One region of the Paenibacillus sp. P32E genome, then DNA from elsewhere that is predicted to be linked to it. Evidence: riboswitches for the same ligand, from Rfam matches in the RefSeq annotation. Region 1 holds a riboswitch; the other holds the start of a gene.

Region 1 (8,232 bases):
GGCTACGGAGAACGGATCGTGCAGGTCAACAAGTTCCCGGTCGATATTGCTCCGGAAGGCCATCAGATTGTAATTTCGCATAACGACAAACCGGGTATCATCGGTGCTGTCGGTACACTGCTTGGGGAGAACGATGTCAATATCGCCTCCATGCAGGTAGGACGTAAAATCGTTGGCGGCGCTGCGATCATGCTGCTCACCGTCGATAAGGCGGTTCCTCAAGCCGTTCTGGTTAAACTGGCAGGACTGCCGGAAATCAATACCGCGGAAGAAATTGTGTTACTGTAAAAAAGTAGTCCTGAACAAACGCTCTTTGGAGAGCGGGCATCCGCCTGCTGTTCCAATGAGCGTTTTTCTATATCGGATGTCACATCCTCTGAGCCTGAAGCACTAGTGAAAAGTATCTTCTCCAAATTGAACAAAACCACCATGCTATGTATGAAGATATTCACACAAAATTCATGCCCGAAAGACCTATTTGAGCATTTTTATGTCAATTCTTACAATAGACCTCTCCCTCTGAAAACGCCTATAATATTATAATACACAACATTATTTTAGGGGGAACTTTTTATGATGGACTGGATGAACAAGCTTCCGTTAAAACAGAGAATTAGAGCCGGTTGTTACTTGGTTGCCGCTTTATTCGCTGTCCCTGTACTAATCACACTTGTAGTGATGGGCAAGATGATTATCGGCATTATAATGGTTGCGGTATTGGCTGCACTGACCTTCCCACTCGCACGCTTCATTGAGAGAACGCTTACATCTTCATTCGATGATATCTCTAACGTAACCCATACGATTGCCAAAGGTGACTTTACAACCCGGGCAGATGAGAACGGTTCCATGGGGGAAGTCAGCCGCTCCTTCAATACAATGATCGATAAGCTGAAGAAAATACTAACCGAAGCGTCTCAGATTACCCGCCATGTCATGGATGCCAGCCGCGGAATCGAGGACAAAAATCAGAATCTGAAAATCGTAATGGCGCAGGTCTCCTCCTCTTCCAATGAACTGGCTCTCGGCGCAAATGAAATATCCGTGGACATCGCCGATATGACCGATTCCATCAAAGACATTGAAACCAAGGTTTCGAATTACACAAGCTCTACCAAAGAAATGAACAGACGTTCCATACATACGCTAGAATTAGTTGAGAAAGGCCGCCAATCCGTTGATACTCAAGCAGAAGGCATGCGCAAGAATATACAAGCTACCCAGAAGGTCGCCGATACGATTGAAGCACTATCACATAATGCCCGGGGGATCACGATGATCACCAAAACCATTACAGAAATCGCCGAGCAGACCAACCTGCTCTCACTCAATGCATCGATCGAAGCAGCACGCGCCGGTGAACATGGTCGTGGTTTCGCTGTTGTAGCCCAGGAAGTCCGCAAGCTTGCTGAGGAATCTACAGCCTCCACCAAAGAAGTATTCGGTCTGGTACGCAGTATTGAGAACGATATCAAGGAAGCGATTGAGAATATTGCCATCAATGAGGAAGTCGTCCAAGTTCAAAATGAAATGATCATTGAAACCGCGAATATTTTCGCCCAGATTGTGCAAAGCGTTCAGTACATCACCGAGCAAATTGCTTCTTTCTCGTCTGAGAGTGATCTCATGCTGGAGAGCGCGTTAAAAATTTCTGGAGCTATCGAAAATATCTCTGCGATTACAGAAGAAACTGCGGCCGGAACCCAAGAGGTATCCGCAGCAATGAACGAACAAATAAATGCCCTGCAGTCTGTTGCTGAAGAAACAGAGAAAATGACGCAAGCAGTATTCCAACTCCAGAAAACGATCCATATTTTCAAATTTTAATCTCCATTTTCATAGACCGTTTCATATGAAGCGGTCTTTTTTTGTTCACAAAATAATCAATGTTATTTTATGAAAATTCAGTTTTTTGGCAGCAGCAAGTACCGTTATTTCTTTTGCACTTCTCTCCGCTATTTTTAATGGAAATAATAAAATGAATTCAATTGGATCTGAAGGGTGTTTCGTTCATTAGCCTTATTAATCCAGATAAATAATGGGTACACCCCATTATTCCAATCAAATCATCCATTTCCATACAAAGGAATAGTTCAATATACCTGATATATTTCTGTTTCAATGTTTCTTCACAATTTGTATTATTAAGACTTTTTTGCATTAAATTTTTTTTGGATTCGCCCTGTTTTCCAACTCAACTGGACCATTTCTTGCAATTGACATTGTTCGTTAATTTCGTCAAAAACTGAGCTTTTCAGCACAAATATATTGACAAGAGAGGAGCTAGAAATATATTGTAAAGTAAAAATATGCATTTTTTCCAATACATCATAACGGCAAAATTCACCGAAAGGGAATGACGCAAAGCCATGGATCTACAGTCTCATTTTTATGGGACCATGACAGCCAGGTTGCTGAACAACCGAAGCTCTGGGGAAACCTCGTTCTATACGGTTATTCATTGCAGCCGACCTGTACTCTCGTGAGTGCAGGTTTTCTATTTCTGCTAAAAAAAAACATTGGGTGGGTGGATTATCTGAAAACAGTCGCAGATTATATGGCTGAGGCACTACGAAACCTCGGCGTAACACATTCCTTTGGTATCATCGGCAAGTCTATTTGTCCCGTAGTTCTTAAGATGGTCGATTACGGGATTGAATTTATTCCTGGCAGACATGAGTCCAGCTCCGGGTTCGAAGCAGCAGGCTATGCTCTCAAAACCGGCAGGCTGGGTGTAGCTTTTGGGACTTCAGGTCCAGGCGGAACCAATCTTCTTACTGCTGCAGCACATGCTAAAGCGAACAACCTGCCTGTGCTGTTCATTACAGGTCATCAATCTATTAAGGAGCTGGGAATTCCCCAGTGCCAGGATTCTTCGTCATATCTGGCTGACCTGGCGGACATGTTCAGACCGGCTACACTCTTCAGTAAACTGGTGGAGCGAGGTGATCATTTCAGCACCTTATTTAACCATGCTATTTCTATTGCTTTGGGCGGACAGCGCGGGCCGGTCCATTTATGTATCCCGTTTGATGTGCAGACGGAAATGCTGGAAGAATGCCGGATAGTGATTCCTGAGCGTGAACATCTCGTAAGCACTGCTAATTTCGAACGTGTGATTTCAGCTATTAATGCCTCCAGCCATCCTCTTATTATTGCCGGCAAAGGGGTTAACCGTTCTATTGCACACCAAGAGCTCATTCAGCTGGCTGAAACTTTTAACATCCCTGTCGTTACTTCACCGGGAGGAAAAGGTGCGATCCCTTGGGATCACCCGTTGTATCATGGACCAATTGGTGTTGGCGGCTGCAAGCATGGTGATGATTTATTGAACCGCAGTGATTTGTTCATTGTGCTTGGATCACGTCTGAGTGACATGACCATCTGCAATCTAAAGGCTGAAAATCACCCGAAAACACTTATCCAATTTGACGTAGACCCTACCTTCGTAGGTAAAATTTTATCTTCACAGACCATCGCTATAGGCGGGGATTTACGGGACAATTTGGCTTTTTATCTAAAGAATATAGATACAGCTGCTATAAAGAAACATATAACAGAAACCGATGTTCATTATGCGGAAGAGTTGCCTGTTCTCTCCAAGCTGTCACTAGCTTCGGTCATGAGCACCTTGAGCGATTTGATTCCTTACAACAACACCGTTTTTGTAGATGACGGCAGCCATGGCTTCAACGCCGTGAAATGGTACAACGTGAAAAAACCGGGTAGTTTTGTCTTTGATGCTTATTTTGCCTGTATGGGCAACTCCATTGGCATGGCTATTGGGGCTAAGGTGGCTTCCCCTGAAGAAACCATTTTCTGCCTAACCGGAGATGGCTGCTTCATGATGCTTGGTGCTGAAATCAACACTGCAGTCTGCAAGAATATTCCGGTAATCTTTATCGTAGTGAACAACATGCAGCTGGATATGGCGCTTAAGGGGATGGAGAAAACCACAGGCAGAATTGACGGTACGATCTACGAGGTACCTATGGATGCCGTGAAATTCGCTGAGTCACTCGGAGCCACAGGCTACAAATGCGAAACCGCGGAGCAATTCAACGTTGCTGTACAAGCCGCAGTCGAGTCAAACCGTGTAGCTGTCATTGAATTGTTGACGGACCGTGACGAAGTGCCTCCAACGGCCCATAGGACGTTGAATCTCAACTAAGTAGCAGAGGTAAGAATCAAGCTTCACATGACCGGTCCTTGCCACTCATCAAAATTCAGGAGGCATCTTTGTGGAAAACACCAGTTACAGCGGTCTAAAGCATTTTACCAACCTGTCCGGCGACTATGGAGCCAAAGCACTAGCTCCAATCAAAGAGCATTTCCCCGAACTGGCCGAGTACATTATGGGCAACGCTTATGGGGATCTTTTTCAGCGCACAACAATTGGCTCCGATTGGAAAGAAATTGCTGTTATTTCATCTTTGATTACTATGGGACAATTTGAGCAGCTCGGGGTCCATTATGTGATGGCGCTCCGCGTCGGAATAACTGTAGAACAGATCAAAGGAATCTTATTGCATCTGGTGCCTTGTATCGGTGCTCCAAGAGTCATTTCAGCTTTTAATGTGCTGCTTGCAACGCTTGAGGAAATCCAATAAATTCTTCTTCAACAATTTTATACACAATTCGACTTTTTTCTTGCTTATTTGAGAAATATATGATTATATTAGAGGGAAAATATCCCAAAACTATAGTTTTTGTATCGAATCAAGGCGTAAAACCAAAAGTTATTTGGATATATTCTATGACTGAACAACAACGTACAGTCAACATTTCCGTTATACGTTTCACACATTTAATTTTGGGAGAGATGAGCACATGGGTAAATTTATTTTGAAAACCGATTCTGTTAACAAGGTCATTAATATTGAATTAGAAGGCACTTTCTCCAATGAGGATGGTCTCAAATCGATTCAAGCTTATCAGCAGACTGTTAACCCGATCACACCTTCAGAATATGCTCTGCAGATTGACTGCAGAAAACTAAATGTTACTGCTCCTGATGTTGTGCCTCTGCTGGAGGGCTGCTTCATCATGTTCAAAGCAGATGGTTTTGAAAAAGTAAGCCTGACCCTTGAAAATAACCCCATCCTTAAAATGCAGCTCGCGCGCCTCGGCCGCAAGGCTGGACTTGAAAACCTGGACATCACTTCGACAGTTCAATCTTAAGTATTGTTTCAAGGCTCACCAGCCTGAATGATGGTTGAGAAGCAAGTTTTATACAAAACTTGAGGGCGGGAAGAATCGCTCATTAACTTTTAGGAGGATTACCATGGCCGGGATACGGATAAAGGACATTGATATCTATCATCCAAGCAAAAAGATTGGCAACGACTTTTTCATACAGCATTTTGACGAAAAAGGTATTGATATCCGTGGCCTCCTGGCTACTCTTGGCCGTAATAACCGCTATAGCATCGACAGCAATGAAGAGAATTCACTGACCATGGCTTTTGAGGCGGCAAGCAACGTACTGGACAAGACCGGGCTTACCGGGGCTGACATCGACCTGATTGCTTATGCCAGTCAGACTCCTGAATACATCTTCCCGACGAACTCACTTATGATTCATCGTTTAATCGGTGGCGCTTCCCACACCATTTGCATCGACAGTAATGCCAACTGTGCAGGTATGACCGCCTCGGTGGAACAGGTAAGCCGTCAGATGATGGCCAATCCAAGAATCCGTCGCGCGCTGGTGATCGGCTCAGACCACGTTGCTCCGCATGCGGATAAAAACGATCCTGTCTACTATGCCAACTTTGGAGATGCTGCCGCTGCCGTTATTTTGGAGCGGGATGAGAATTCGGTAGGCTTCATTGATTCTATTTACCAGACAGACACATGTGTCTATGGGAACTCGATGTTTCCTGTGGATGGCTTAGCCAACCTTGGACGTGGTGGTGTTGGTGCCGGAGAGTTCAATGTGAAGTTCATTCCATTTGATGACTCCATTTGTGTGGATGCAGCCTCGGAATCGATCAATACATTGCTGAGCAATAATGAGATTGCTCCCGAGTCAATCAAGGCCGCCTGTTTTTCACAGCTGTCCCTCCCAAATATTCGTGCCGTATCCGACAAAACAGGCATCGACACCGATGTAGCGGTCTATATCGGCGATGAATTCGGGTATACTTCGACAAGCAGTCCTTTTGTAGCCCTGCACAAAGCAGTGACTACTGGAATGATTGAACGCGGTGACAAAGTGCTCTTCTGGACCGTTGGCGCAGGCTGGCAAAATGTAGCTTTTGTAATGGAATACTAAACATTCATTCGCGCTTACCTCAAATGGCCCGCAAGCAGATAATCTGCTTGCGGGCCATTTTGCAATTATTCCATCTATAAGTTTACTGCTGTGCTAGCGATTCATCCTATACCCTTTAACGGTGACCTTCATGCTTCTCCCAGCCCATGGTTCGCGAAACAGCATCCTGCCAGGCATGGTAACGAAGCTCACGCTCTGCCGGCTCCATTGTAGGCGAGAATACCTTCTCAGCCTTATTAAAGCTCTCGAGCTGCTCCCGGGTCCAAATCCCTGACGTTAGTCCGGCAAGCAATGCTGCCCCCAGTGCGGTCGTCTCTGCATACATGGTACGTGTAACCTCGCTGCCGAGAATATCCGCTTGAAACTGCATGAGCAGATCGTTGCGCACTGCTCCGCCATCTACCCTCAGTCCGGTGAGCGGCATGCCTGCATCTTTTTCCATCGCACCGATGACATCTCTTGATTGAAAAGCAAGGGATTCCAGGGTAGCCCGCACCAGATGACCTGCTGTAGTTCCGCGTGTCAGGCCAAACACCGCTCCGCGGGCATACATGTCCCAGTAGGGTGCTCCCAGTCCTGTGAAGGCCGGTACTACTACTACACCCTCACTATCTTCCACTTCCCCCGCCTTTCCCTCTGAGTCTGCAGGACCTTCAATCAGCCCCAGGCCTTCATGCAGCCATTGCACTGCCGCTCCGGCTACGAACACACTGCCCTCAAGGGCATAATACAATTCATCTCCCATGCCCCAAGCCACTGTTGTCAGCAGTCCATGGCTGGAGGCTACCGCCTCAGTCCCGGTATTCATAAGGATAAAACAGCCGGTGCCGTATGTATTCTTGGCACTTCCGGCTTCAAGACAGGTATGCCCAAACAAGGCGGCCTGCTGATCTCCCAGCACCGAGCGAATTGGAATTTGGGCTCCAAACCATTTACTGCTTGCTGCTCCGAATTCCCCCCCGGACATTCTAACTTCGGGCAGAATTGAACGCGGTATCCTAAGCTCGTCAATCAGCTGCTCATCCCATATCCGCTCATGCAGATTGTAGAGCATGGTGCGCGAGGCATTTGTCACATCCGTTGCATGCACAGCTCCTCCTGTGAGCTTCCAGATCAGCCAGGTGTCGATAGTTCCTCCCAGCAGTTCTCCTCGGTCCGCGCGCTCTCGCGCCCCAGGAACATGATCCAGAATCCAGGCCAGCTTGGTTGCTGAGAAGTAGGCATCCACTACAAGACCGGTCCTGGCAGCAATCACATCCGCTAGTCCGCGCCGTTTCAGTTCTTCACACTGCTCGGCCGTACGGCGGTCTTGCCAGACGATGGCCGGGTAGATAGGCTTCCCACTGGCCTTCTCCCAGATCAAAGCGGTTTCCCTCTGGTTGGTAATACCAATTGCAGATATCTCGTCAGCAGGCCTCCCGCTTCCTCTTATGGCCTCTCTGGCTGCCGCCAGTTGTGTCTCCCAGATTTGATTAGGATCATGCTCTACCCATCCCGGCCGGGGAAAAGACTGGCTAATCTCATATTGCCCCTGAGAGATCATCCCTGCTTCATAATCGAACAAGATCGCACGCGAGCTTGTAGTTCCTTGGTCTAATGATAAAATCATCTCTATAGGCCTCCTAAAACTGGCTTCGTAAGCATAGCGGTATGTTCCACGATGAACAAGATTAATGTGGTGGTTTCAACAAAAAGCACCTCTGCGGTCAGAGGCGCTGTCATACATTGTCTTGGGTTTACTGTTTTTCGACAGGAAGCCGCAGAATGAACTCGGTTCCTTCGCCCAGCCTGCTGGAAGCCGTGATGGTTCCGCGATGCGACTCAACGATATTTTTGACAATAGCGAGTCCAAGCCCGGTTCCCCCGGTTTCTCCCCGCACTCGGGCTTTGTCCGCTTTGTAGAAGCGTTCAAAAATAAATGGAAGATCCTCCGGAGGAATACCTACTCCTTCATC
Region 2 (8,232 bases), on a different contig from region 1:
CTGTAGTGTCTATGGCCGTTAGGTTTGCGGTCGGCATACGGCAGCAGACCAATCCGCTCATAATAGCGTATCGTATCCTCGGTCAAGCCGGTCAGTTCGGCAGCCTGGCTGATGGAAGTGACGGTCTCCGGTATATCTTGCGCAGTAATGTCCATTGGAACCTCCTTGAGTAACATTACCAAGGAACTTCTCCATTCTCATCGAAAAATCCTCCTGTCGGGCCATCTGCATCCAGTGTAGCCAGACGTACAGCGATCTTAGCCCCTTGCTCTACGGTGCGTTGACCAGTGAAGCCATTGAGATCGGTGGCGGTGAAGCCGGGATCTCCTGAATTAATCTTGAGCGGAGTATCCTTGAATTCCTTGGCAAAAGTAATCGTAGCCATGTTAACCGCCGCTTTGGAGCTATTGTAGGCAAGCAGGTTAAATTGGGCATGCTCGTGATGGGGATCGCTGTTGAAGGTCAAGGAGCCCAGGCCGCTCGACATGTTGACGATCCGTCCAGCCGGAGATTGCAGGAGCAGCGGGAGCATAGCTCTGGTTACAGCAATCGTACCGAAAAAGTTAGTTTCGAACGTTGCTTTGAGGTCATTCACCGGCAATTGGCTTGGAGCAGCTGCACCCCCAAGAGAAATGCCCGCATTGTTGATTAGCACATCAAGACCACTGTACTCCTTGGCAATTGTTTGCGCCGCAGCTGCAATGCTATCCTGATCTTGCAAGTCAAGCTGGATAAAGTGTGCATGGATGCCTTCCTGTGTCAAAGCGGCTGCCGCTTCGCTGCCACGCTGCTCGTCGCGCGAGCCAATCAGGACTCTATGTCCGAGGGCTCCGAGCTGTCTGGCTGTTTCAAAGCCGATCCCTTTATTTGCGCCTGTGATCAGAACGGTTGTAGGTTGTGTCATTTCTTAGTTCCCCTTTTCATCTTCCAAGATACGGTGGCCACCTGCCATGAATGTACTACTTGGAGTATGCTCAAAGTCAAGGAACAAATTTTAAGGGGGGTGTTGCAGGATAAGAAAAGGAGGAGAGGAGGGCGGATAAGAGAAGGGCAGATAAGGGGAGTGGAGGTGGGCTATGGGAGTTGCTGAGGTGAGGAAGAGTCTTGCCTAACCAAGAGGTATCTTATCGGTTGGATGCTTAGCTCACTCTGTTATAGTGGAAAAAGTATCACTAATTTGGCCTGATTCCTTCTGAGAATAAATTTAGTGGAAAAAGTAGAACTAATCTATGCCCTAGAGTGGAAATGCAAGTAAATTGCCTGGATTAGGTGGATAAAATCCATTTAATTACTTATATAATGATGATTTTGACAAAAATAGGTGGAGATACTCCACTTACCTTTCTGCTGGGCATAGTTGTGAAGGGGAATTAATTGTAAGAGGTTTCCGTGGAGGCAGGAATAGAATGGTTATAGAGAAAAAGGGCTACGCAGACAATTTCAAACTGTCTGTGTAGCCCTCTTGAAGAAGATTGTTTCTAGATTTGTGGTGATTTCTTATCCGAAGATGTAAGGGATCAGCCTTCCAGCAGCAGTGCTTCAGGATCTTCCAGCAATTCCTTGACCTTGACGAGGAAGCTAACTGCTTCCGAGCCGTCCACGATGCGGTGATCGTAGGACAGTGCGATATACATCATCGGGCGGTTGGCGCTTCTTTCTTCGTCCAGGGCGATCGGACGGAGCTGGATCTTGTGCATTCCGAGAATACCAACCTGCGGTGTATTGAGGATTGGTGTCGACATGAGTGAGCCGAAAACCCCGCCATTGGTGATAGTAAAGGTACCGCCCTGCAGTTCTGGCAGGCTTAGCGTATTCGTGCGTGCCTTGGAGGCCAGCTCACCAATCTTCCGCTCAATTTCCGGGAAGCTCAGCCGGTCTGCATCGCGGACGACCGGCACTACGAGGCCTTCCTTGGCAGATACGGCAATGCCGATGTCATAGTATTTCTTGATCAGGAGATCCTCGCCGTCGATCTCGGCGTTCAGCAGCGGATAGGCCTTGAGTGCGCCGATCACTGCTTTGGTGAAGAAGGACATGAAGCCGAGTCCGACATCATGCTTCTCTTTGAAGGCATCCTTGCGGCGCTTGCGGATGTCGAGAATCGCGGTCATGTCCACCTCGTTAAAGGTGGTCAGCATGGCCGCGGTGTGCTGCGCCTCGACGAGGCGGCTCGCGATGGTCAGCCGTCTGCGCGACATGCGCTTGCGCTCGACGGCTTTGCCTTCCTCCTGCGGCGCGGAGCTTGCCGCCGCAGGCTTCACCGGCGCAGGCGCGGCCGCTGCCGCCGGAGCGCTTGGCGCAGCGGCCTCCGGCCCGGCTGCGCCATGGCCCTTCACATCGGCCGTAGCGATCCGGCCGATGGGGTCGCGGGCACTGACCTCGCCGAGGTCGATGCCCCGCTCCCGCGCGAGCTTGCGCGCCCCCGGCGAAGCCAGGGCCGCAGTGCCCGCCGCCGCTGCATCGGGTGCGGCGGGGGAAGCTGGCGCCGCTGCCTGCGGTGCGGCAGCCGCTGGGGCTTCGCTGCTCGCAGCAGGAGCCTCCGGCTTGCCGGCCGCAGCGCTCTGCGGCGCTTCGGCGCCTGCCGTACCGGCGCCGCTGCCGATGATGCCGATCGCTTCGCCGACGGCTACATTCTCGCCGGCCTGGCGCAGGATGGAGGAGATGACGCCGTCCTCCTCCGCGCTGATCTCCAGGTTGACCTTGTCAGTCTCCAGTTCAGCGAGCACATCCCCCTGACCGACCGTATCCCCCTCTTTTACCAGCCATTTGTAGATCGTTCCTTCGGAAATAGATTCGCCCAAATCGGGTACTTTAATTTCGGACACAGGCCCTTACCTCCCCAAATAGAATAGTTTACGTTACCGAGACACCGCCCTCTATCTGGAAGACGGTACAGCCGCTTGTACTTGCGAGTTCAATTTCAGGGCTTCTGTTACTATACGACGCTGCTCAAAAGTATGCACGTCTGCATATCCGCTAGCCGGGCTGGATCGCTCCGGACGGCCGATATACTGCACCTTGATGTTCTGCGGGGCGATGGCCCGCAGCCGGGGCTCGGCATAACTCCAGCCGCCCATGTTCTTCGGTTCTTCCTGCAGCCACACAATTTCCGTAAGGGAACCCATCGCACTGAGGTGTGCAGCCAGTTCCCGTTCAGGGAATGGATAGAGCTGCTCCAGACGGAGGATATGCAGCCAGGACCAGTCTTGATCCTTGGCGGCCTCCAGCTCCGTCTGCAGATCGAGTGTTACCTTGCCGCTGCACACTACCAGCCGTTTGATCTCCCCGGGACTGCCGCCAAGAAGCGGCTCGGGAAGTACAGGCTGGAATCCGCCGGAAGCCAGCTCGGCTCCGGAGGAGGTGCTGCGCGGGTTGCGGATCAGGCTCTTCGGAGCCATGATCACGAGCGGGCGGGCCTCTCCCTTGCCGCACAAGGCTGCCTGGCGGCGCAGAAGATGGAAATACTGCGCTGCGGAGCTCAGGTTCGCCACAGTCCAGTTCTCCTCAGCGGAGAGCTGCAGATACCGTTCCAGCCGGGCACTGGAGTGCTCTGGGCCTTGCCCTTCATATCCATGCGGCAGCAGGATCGTCAGATTGCTGCGCTGGGTCCATTTCGCGCGTCCGGCAGCAATGAACTGGTCGATAATAACCTGAGCGGCATTGGCGAAATCGCCATACTGTGCTTCCCAGATCACGAAGGTTTCTGGCGCGAACACATTGTAGCCGTATTCGTAGCCGAGTACCGAGGCTTCCGAGAGCGGGCTGTTGTACACCCCGAAGGAGGCTTTGGAATCGCTAAGCTGGTGCAGCGGTGAGAACAGTGCACCTGTCTCGCTGTCGTGCAGCACCAGATGACGGTGGGCGAAGGTTCCGCGCTGGGAATCCTGGCCGCTCAGGCGGATCGGTGTACCGTCCTTCAGGATAGTGGCGAATGCCAGCGTTTCGGCCAGTGCCCAGTCTACCCGTTCTCCGTCATTCAGCGCATCCTTGCGGCGCTGCAGAATCCGCTCCAGCTTCGGATAGACCTTGAAGCCGTCCGGTACCGTCAGCAGTTCCCGGTTGATCTGCTGCAGCTGCTCCAGCTGCACCGCCGTGGATTGCGGCTGAGTTGCTTCCGTTTCGAGCGGTACCGAGGTTTTGGCTTCTCCGTTCTTGCGCTTGCCATCCTTCATCAGGTCGAAGGCTTCCTGAAGCACTTTTTCCGCATCAAGGTTCATCTGGTTCACATCATCTGCCGTGATGATCTTCTCCCGCTGCAGGCGTTCCGCATAGACACGATAGACGGTCGGATGGTTACGCACTCTGCCATACACAATCGGCTGGGTGGTTTCAGGATCATCCATCTCATTATGACCGTGGCGGCGGTATCCAATCAGATCGATCACGAAATCCTTCTTAAATTGATTGCGGTAGGCGCTAGCCAGGCGGACAGCGGAGATGCAGGCCTCCGGATCATCGGCATTGACGTGAACCACAGGGATTTCATAGCCTTTGGCAAGGTCACTGGCATAATGGGTGGAACGGGAATCTTCACTTTCGGTAGTGAATCCGATCCGGTTATTGACGATAATATGCACCGTACCGCCGTTGGAGTACCCTTTGAGCTTGCCGATGTTGAGCGTTTCCGCAACAATTCCTTCGCCCGGAAAAGCGGCATCCCCGTGCATCAGTACAGCCATGGCCTTGTTCGTGTCGAGCTGCGGCAAACCCGGGGAATTCCGGTCTTCCTGAGCTGCACGTGTAAAGCCTTCAACGACAGGGTTGACGAATTCCAGATGGCTCGGGTTATTGGCCAGTGTAATACGGGTACGGACGGTCTCGCCCTCGCGCACGGCGCGGTCAGCACCCAAATGGTATTTCACGTCGCCGGTCCAGCCGTAGTTAATGCCCATGGAGCCTTCGGAAGGGAAAAGCTCCTTGTTCGGAGAATGATGGAATTCCGAGAAAATAATATCATAGGGCTTCCCGAGAATATGAGCCAGTACATTCAGACGTCCGCGGTGGGCCATGCCCATCAGGATATGCTCTGCACCATCATGCGCGGCGGCACGGACAATCTCGTCCAGCATGGGCACCAGCGCGTCATTGCCTTCCAGGCTGAAGCGTTTTTGGCCGACAAAGGTCTTATGCAGGAAGGTCTCGAACTGCTCTACCTGGATCAGACGGTTCAGCAGCTCCTTGCGCTCGGTATTGTTCAGCGGCGCGGGAGAGCTTGTAGACTCCGCCTGACCGTTCAGCCAGCGAAGCTCCTGTTCGTCATGCACATGTCCGAATTCGTAGGCGATAGTCTGCGTATATGCCTGACGCATCCGGTGAACGGCATCCCATGCGGTATGAACATCCGGCGGCGCATTCTCCCAGATCAGCGAGGCAGGCAAGGCAATCAGATCTTCGCGGGTCAAGTCATAGGTTTCATAATCCAGCCATTTCGCCATAGGGCTGTTAACCTGCTCCAGCGGATCGATATTGGCGGCCATATGGCCATATATACGAATATTGGCGATTAGCTTGGAAGCTCGTACGGCCTTTCTCAGCCACTCGGTGTCTCCCGAAAGGGCCGGCTGCGGAGCCTGAACGGCATCCGGAGCGAGCGGAGGAGGGCCGGAAACGGTAAACAAATCGCGGTAATGATGTTCTACGGATGAAGGATCATGAACAAATTGCTCATATTTCTCTTGAATGTAGCCCAGATTGGGGCCGTGATACTTACTCCAAATGGATTCGTTATAGGGCTCTTTAACTGCCATGAATACATCCTCCTAACGGATGAACTCCACGTGCGGCATGAGGCTTGGGCGCCCAGTGGAGCTGCGATGGTTGCGGTTTCATTCCTCATCTTATTGTGCTACTTTCAAGGCGTGTAATCAATTCATACTTTCGGGGAATCCGTTCGCAAAACGGCATGATTCAGTCCTTAAATGATGAAAAACGGATATCGGTTACCTGAAGCTGGATGTGAACAGGGTGATGCGGTAATAATTACCCATGGATGCCACCGAAGGCTTCATGAACAGTTCCTAAAGTCATATCTATTGGACAAATCCCAGCAAAAAAAACTGTTCTTTTGCACTACTTGTCATAAAAAATTTCCATAAATCGACACACTTTTCTTGTGAGAACTTATATAATGTTATTGCGGATAACGGTTTCATTGTTTTCTAACCAGATCCTTTCATGTAAAGGATCCAGTAAAGGGTAAACCTGCTGAAAGGCAGGGACACAAAGTCTCGGGTCTAATGTAGAAAGGCTTCAACTACTACGACGGCCGGACTGCCTGGGGACGCAAAAATTCTAGGAGGAGATATCTTGGATAAGTCCAACCAGGGGAATGACGGAGAACTGCTGATGGGTGATCTGGATCTAGAATGGGTGTATTTGCTGATGTCGGCGAAGAAAGCAGGCATCGGGGCAGATGAAATCCGCCAGTTTTTAAGTGAAAAGACAACGTTGCAGGTAATGTAGGGCGTTTACTTTGCGGGAATACATACAGAAAAGGGCACAGCGCCAGACGCTGTGCCCTTTTCTGTATCGCTGGAGCCTTAGGACAACCGCCCGTTATTGATCCTTTTGCTCCAGCCGCCATTTTTGATAATCGAGGAATTCTTTGAATTCCCGTTTGCTTATGCCGGAAGCCATGGCTTCTTGAACGAGCCGGAACCATTCGCCATCTAGTGCGGATTCGTCAGTCTCTGAGGGCTCGCCATAGAGCAGGCTGTGGATAGACACCTGGAGCGCATCGGCGATTTTTTCGATGAATTGAATAGAGGGGTTGGATTGGATATTTCTTTCTACATTGCTTAAGTATGATTTTGCCACATCTGACTTGTCCGCTAATTCGGATAAGGACCAGCCTTTTTCCAGACGGAGTTGGTGGATGCGACTTCCCATATTATCCGGCACGATTACAACGCCCCTCCGTACTTATTGTTAAAATATAAGGATTTAACTGTTCTATGCCATCAATCATCCTTATATTTCTCGCTGAAACGGCTATTTGAAGGCGATACGTAGTGTTGCTGCTTCGGAAGCATAAGCTTGTAAAAGACGACGTAGCCGTTTCCAATTGAAATATAAGAATGTATATGCTTGACGCTATACATTGTACTTCTATTTATGGAGAAACGGATACCGCCTCTTTCGGAGGACGGCGAAGCCGTTTCTTTTTATCAGTATAACAAATTTCCGTAAAATGGACAAAAATCAATCGTTACAAAGAAAAAACAGCCTAATCTGCTCCGGCTCCGGAATCAGGGTAGGCTGCTTCAGAATGCAGTCCGTTATGAATTAATAATCTTTTTTAGGGCCTTGTTTGGCCTCGAAGTTCCAAGTCAGCTTCAGCTTATCCTTTTGGAAATAGTTCTGTGCTTCACCATTGTCAACGAATTCGAACTTGACTGTAAAGCTGTCGCTGCTCTGAGCTTTGATACCGTCGGCTTCCGTCCAGATTTGATCCAGACCGGTATTGTTTACAAGATCGGGGGTTTGGCTCTTCAGGGCATCCAGTGTGGTTTCGTATACGACAACCTCCGGTGTGAGAATAGTACCTTTATCATTATTCTTCAGGAATTTAACCTTGATGAATTTGCTGAGATCGACACCGTTGTTATCGCCGAGCGTATCTGTAATCTCTGTAGTGGTCTTCAGCAATACTGAGCCGATGTCCAGGGTTCCGTCATTTTTGAGCTTGAAGGTTTTGGTTACAGTATCACCCGGTTTCAGGTTAGGGATATCTACGATTACTGAAGGATCAGAATTCAGATCCAGCGTACCTGCTGCGAAGGTTGCCGTGCTTGTCGCAGTATCGCTGAAATATGCGAAGGTTCCTCCGCCAATCAAAGACAAACCGAGTGCTGCCGATGCCATGCCAAAACCCAATGTTTTCTTGATACCCATATTCTAATTCCTCCTCTGATTAGTAAAGCGAATGATAAATGTATATTGTATCTTCCGTTTCGTAGGCGGAAGCGGACAATCGGATCAGGGCTGTATGTCAGTTCCCGGAGGTGCCTGGGGAAGCACGGTGTTTTTTTTCTCAAGCGCCGTAAGAGCCTTCCATGAACTGTAGAGCGCATAGAGCAGGAGCAGAAGTCCGGGAACGATCATCAGGACCACACTGCCGGCTTTGGAGGAAGCAAAATTCATGGCATATCCTACATTTGGAATGGTGACTCCGGTGTACTCGGCCACAATATTCCCTGAACTCACGGGCGTCATATCCGCAGCGTCATTGTT

Evidence for each region. A riboswitch is a leader RNA that binds a small molecule or an ion and turns the genes downstream of it on or off. The one in region 1 is predicted to bind cyclic di-GMP.
Region 2: it holds a riboswitch for cyclic di-GMP, as region 1 does, so the genes downstream of both, A3848_RS31395 (anti-repressor SinI family protein) here and A3848_RS25115 (thiamine pyrophosphate-binding protein) in region 1, are expected to answer to the same signal.

Annotation. Positions count from the first base shown of each region.
Region 1 covers NZ_LVYY01000046.1:109,405-117,636, reverse strand. The annotation lists gene serA (phosphoglycerate dehydrogenase) at 1-288, shown strand, start outside; gene A3848_RS25120 (methyl-accepting chemotaxis protein) at 577-1,827, shown strand; cyclic di-GMP riboswitch class I at 2,326-2,419, shown strand; gene A3848_RS25115 (thiamine pyrophosphate-binding protein) at 2,558-4,171, shown strand; gene A3848_RS25110 (carboxymuconolactone decarboxylase family protein) at 4,242-4,610, shown strand; gene A3848_RS25105 (hypothetical protein) at 4,831-5,181, shown strand; gene A3848_RS25100 (3-oxoacyl-[acyl-carrier-protein] synthase III C-terminal domain-containing protein) at 5,285-6,277, shown strand; gene glpK (glycerol kinase GlpK) at 6,393-7,886, opposite strand; gene A3848_RS25090 (HAMP domain-containing sensor histidine kinase) at 8,014-8,232, opposite strand, start outside.
Region 2 covers NZ_LVYY01000024.1:77,558-85,789, forward strand. The annotation lists gene A3848_RS20150 (MerR family transcriptional regulator) at 1-155, opposite strand, end outside; gene A3848_RS20155 (SDR family oxidoreductase) at 176-904, opposite strand; gene odhB (2-oxoglutarate dehydrogenase complex dihydrolipoyllysine-residue succinyltransferase) at 1,518-2,825, opposite strand; gene A3848_RS20165 (2-oxoglutarate dehydrogenase E1 component) at 2,877-5,747, opposite strand; cyclic di-GMP riboswitch class I at 6,185-6,278, shown strand; gene A3848_RS31395 (anti-repressor SinI family protein) at 6,307-6,462, shown strand; gene A3848_RS20175 (helix-turn-helix domain-containing protein) at 6,556-6,888, opposite strand; gene A3848_RS20180 (TasA family protein) at 7,285-7,893, opposite strand; gene sipW (signal peptidase I SipW) at 7,978-8,232, opposite strand, start outside.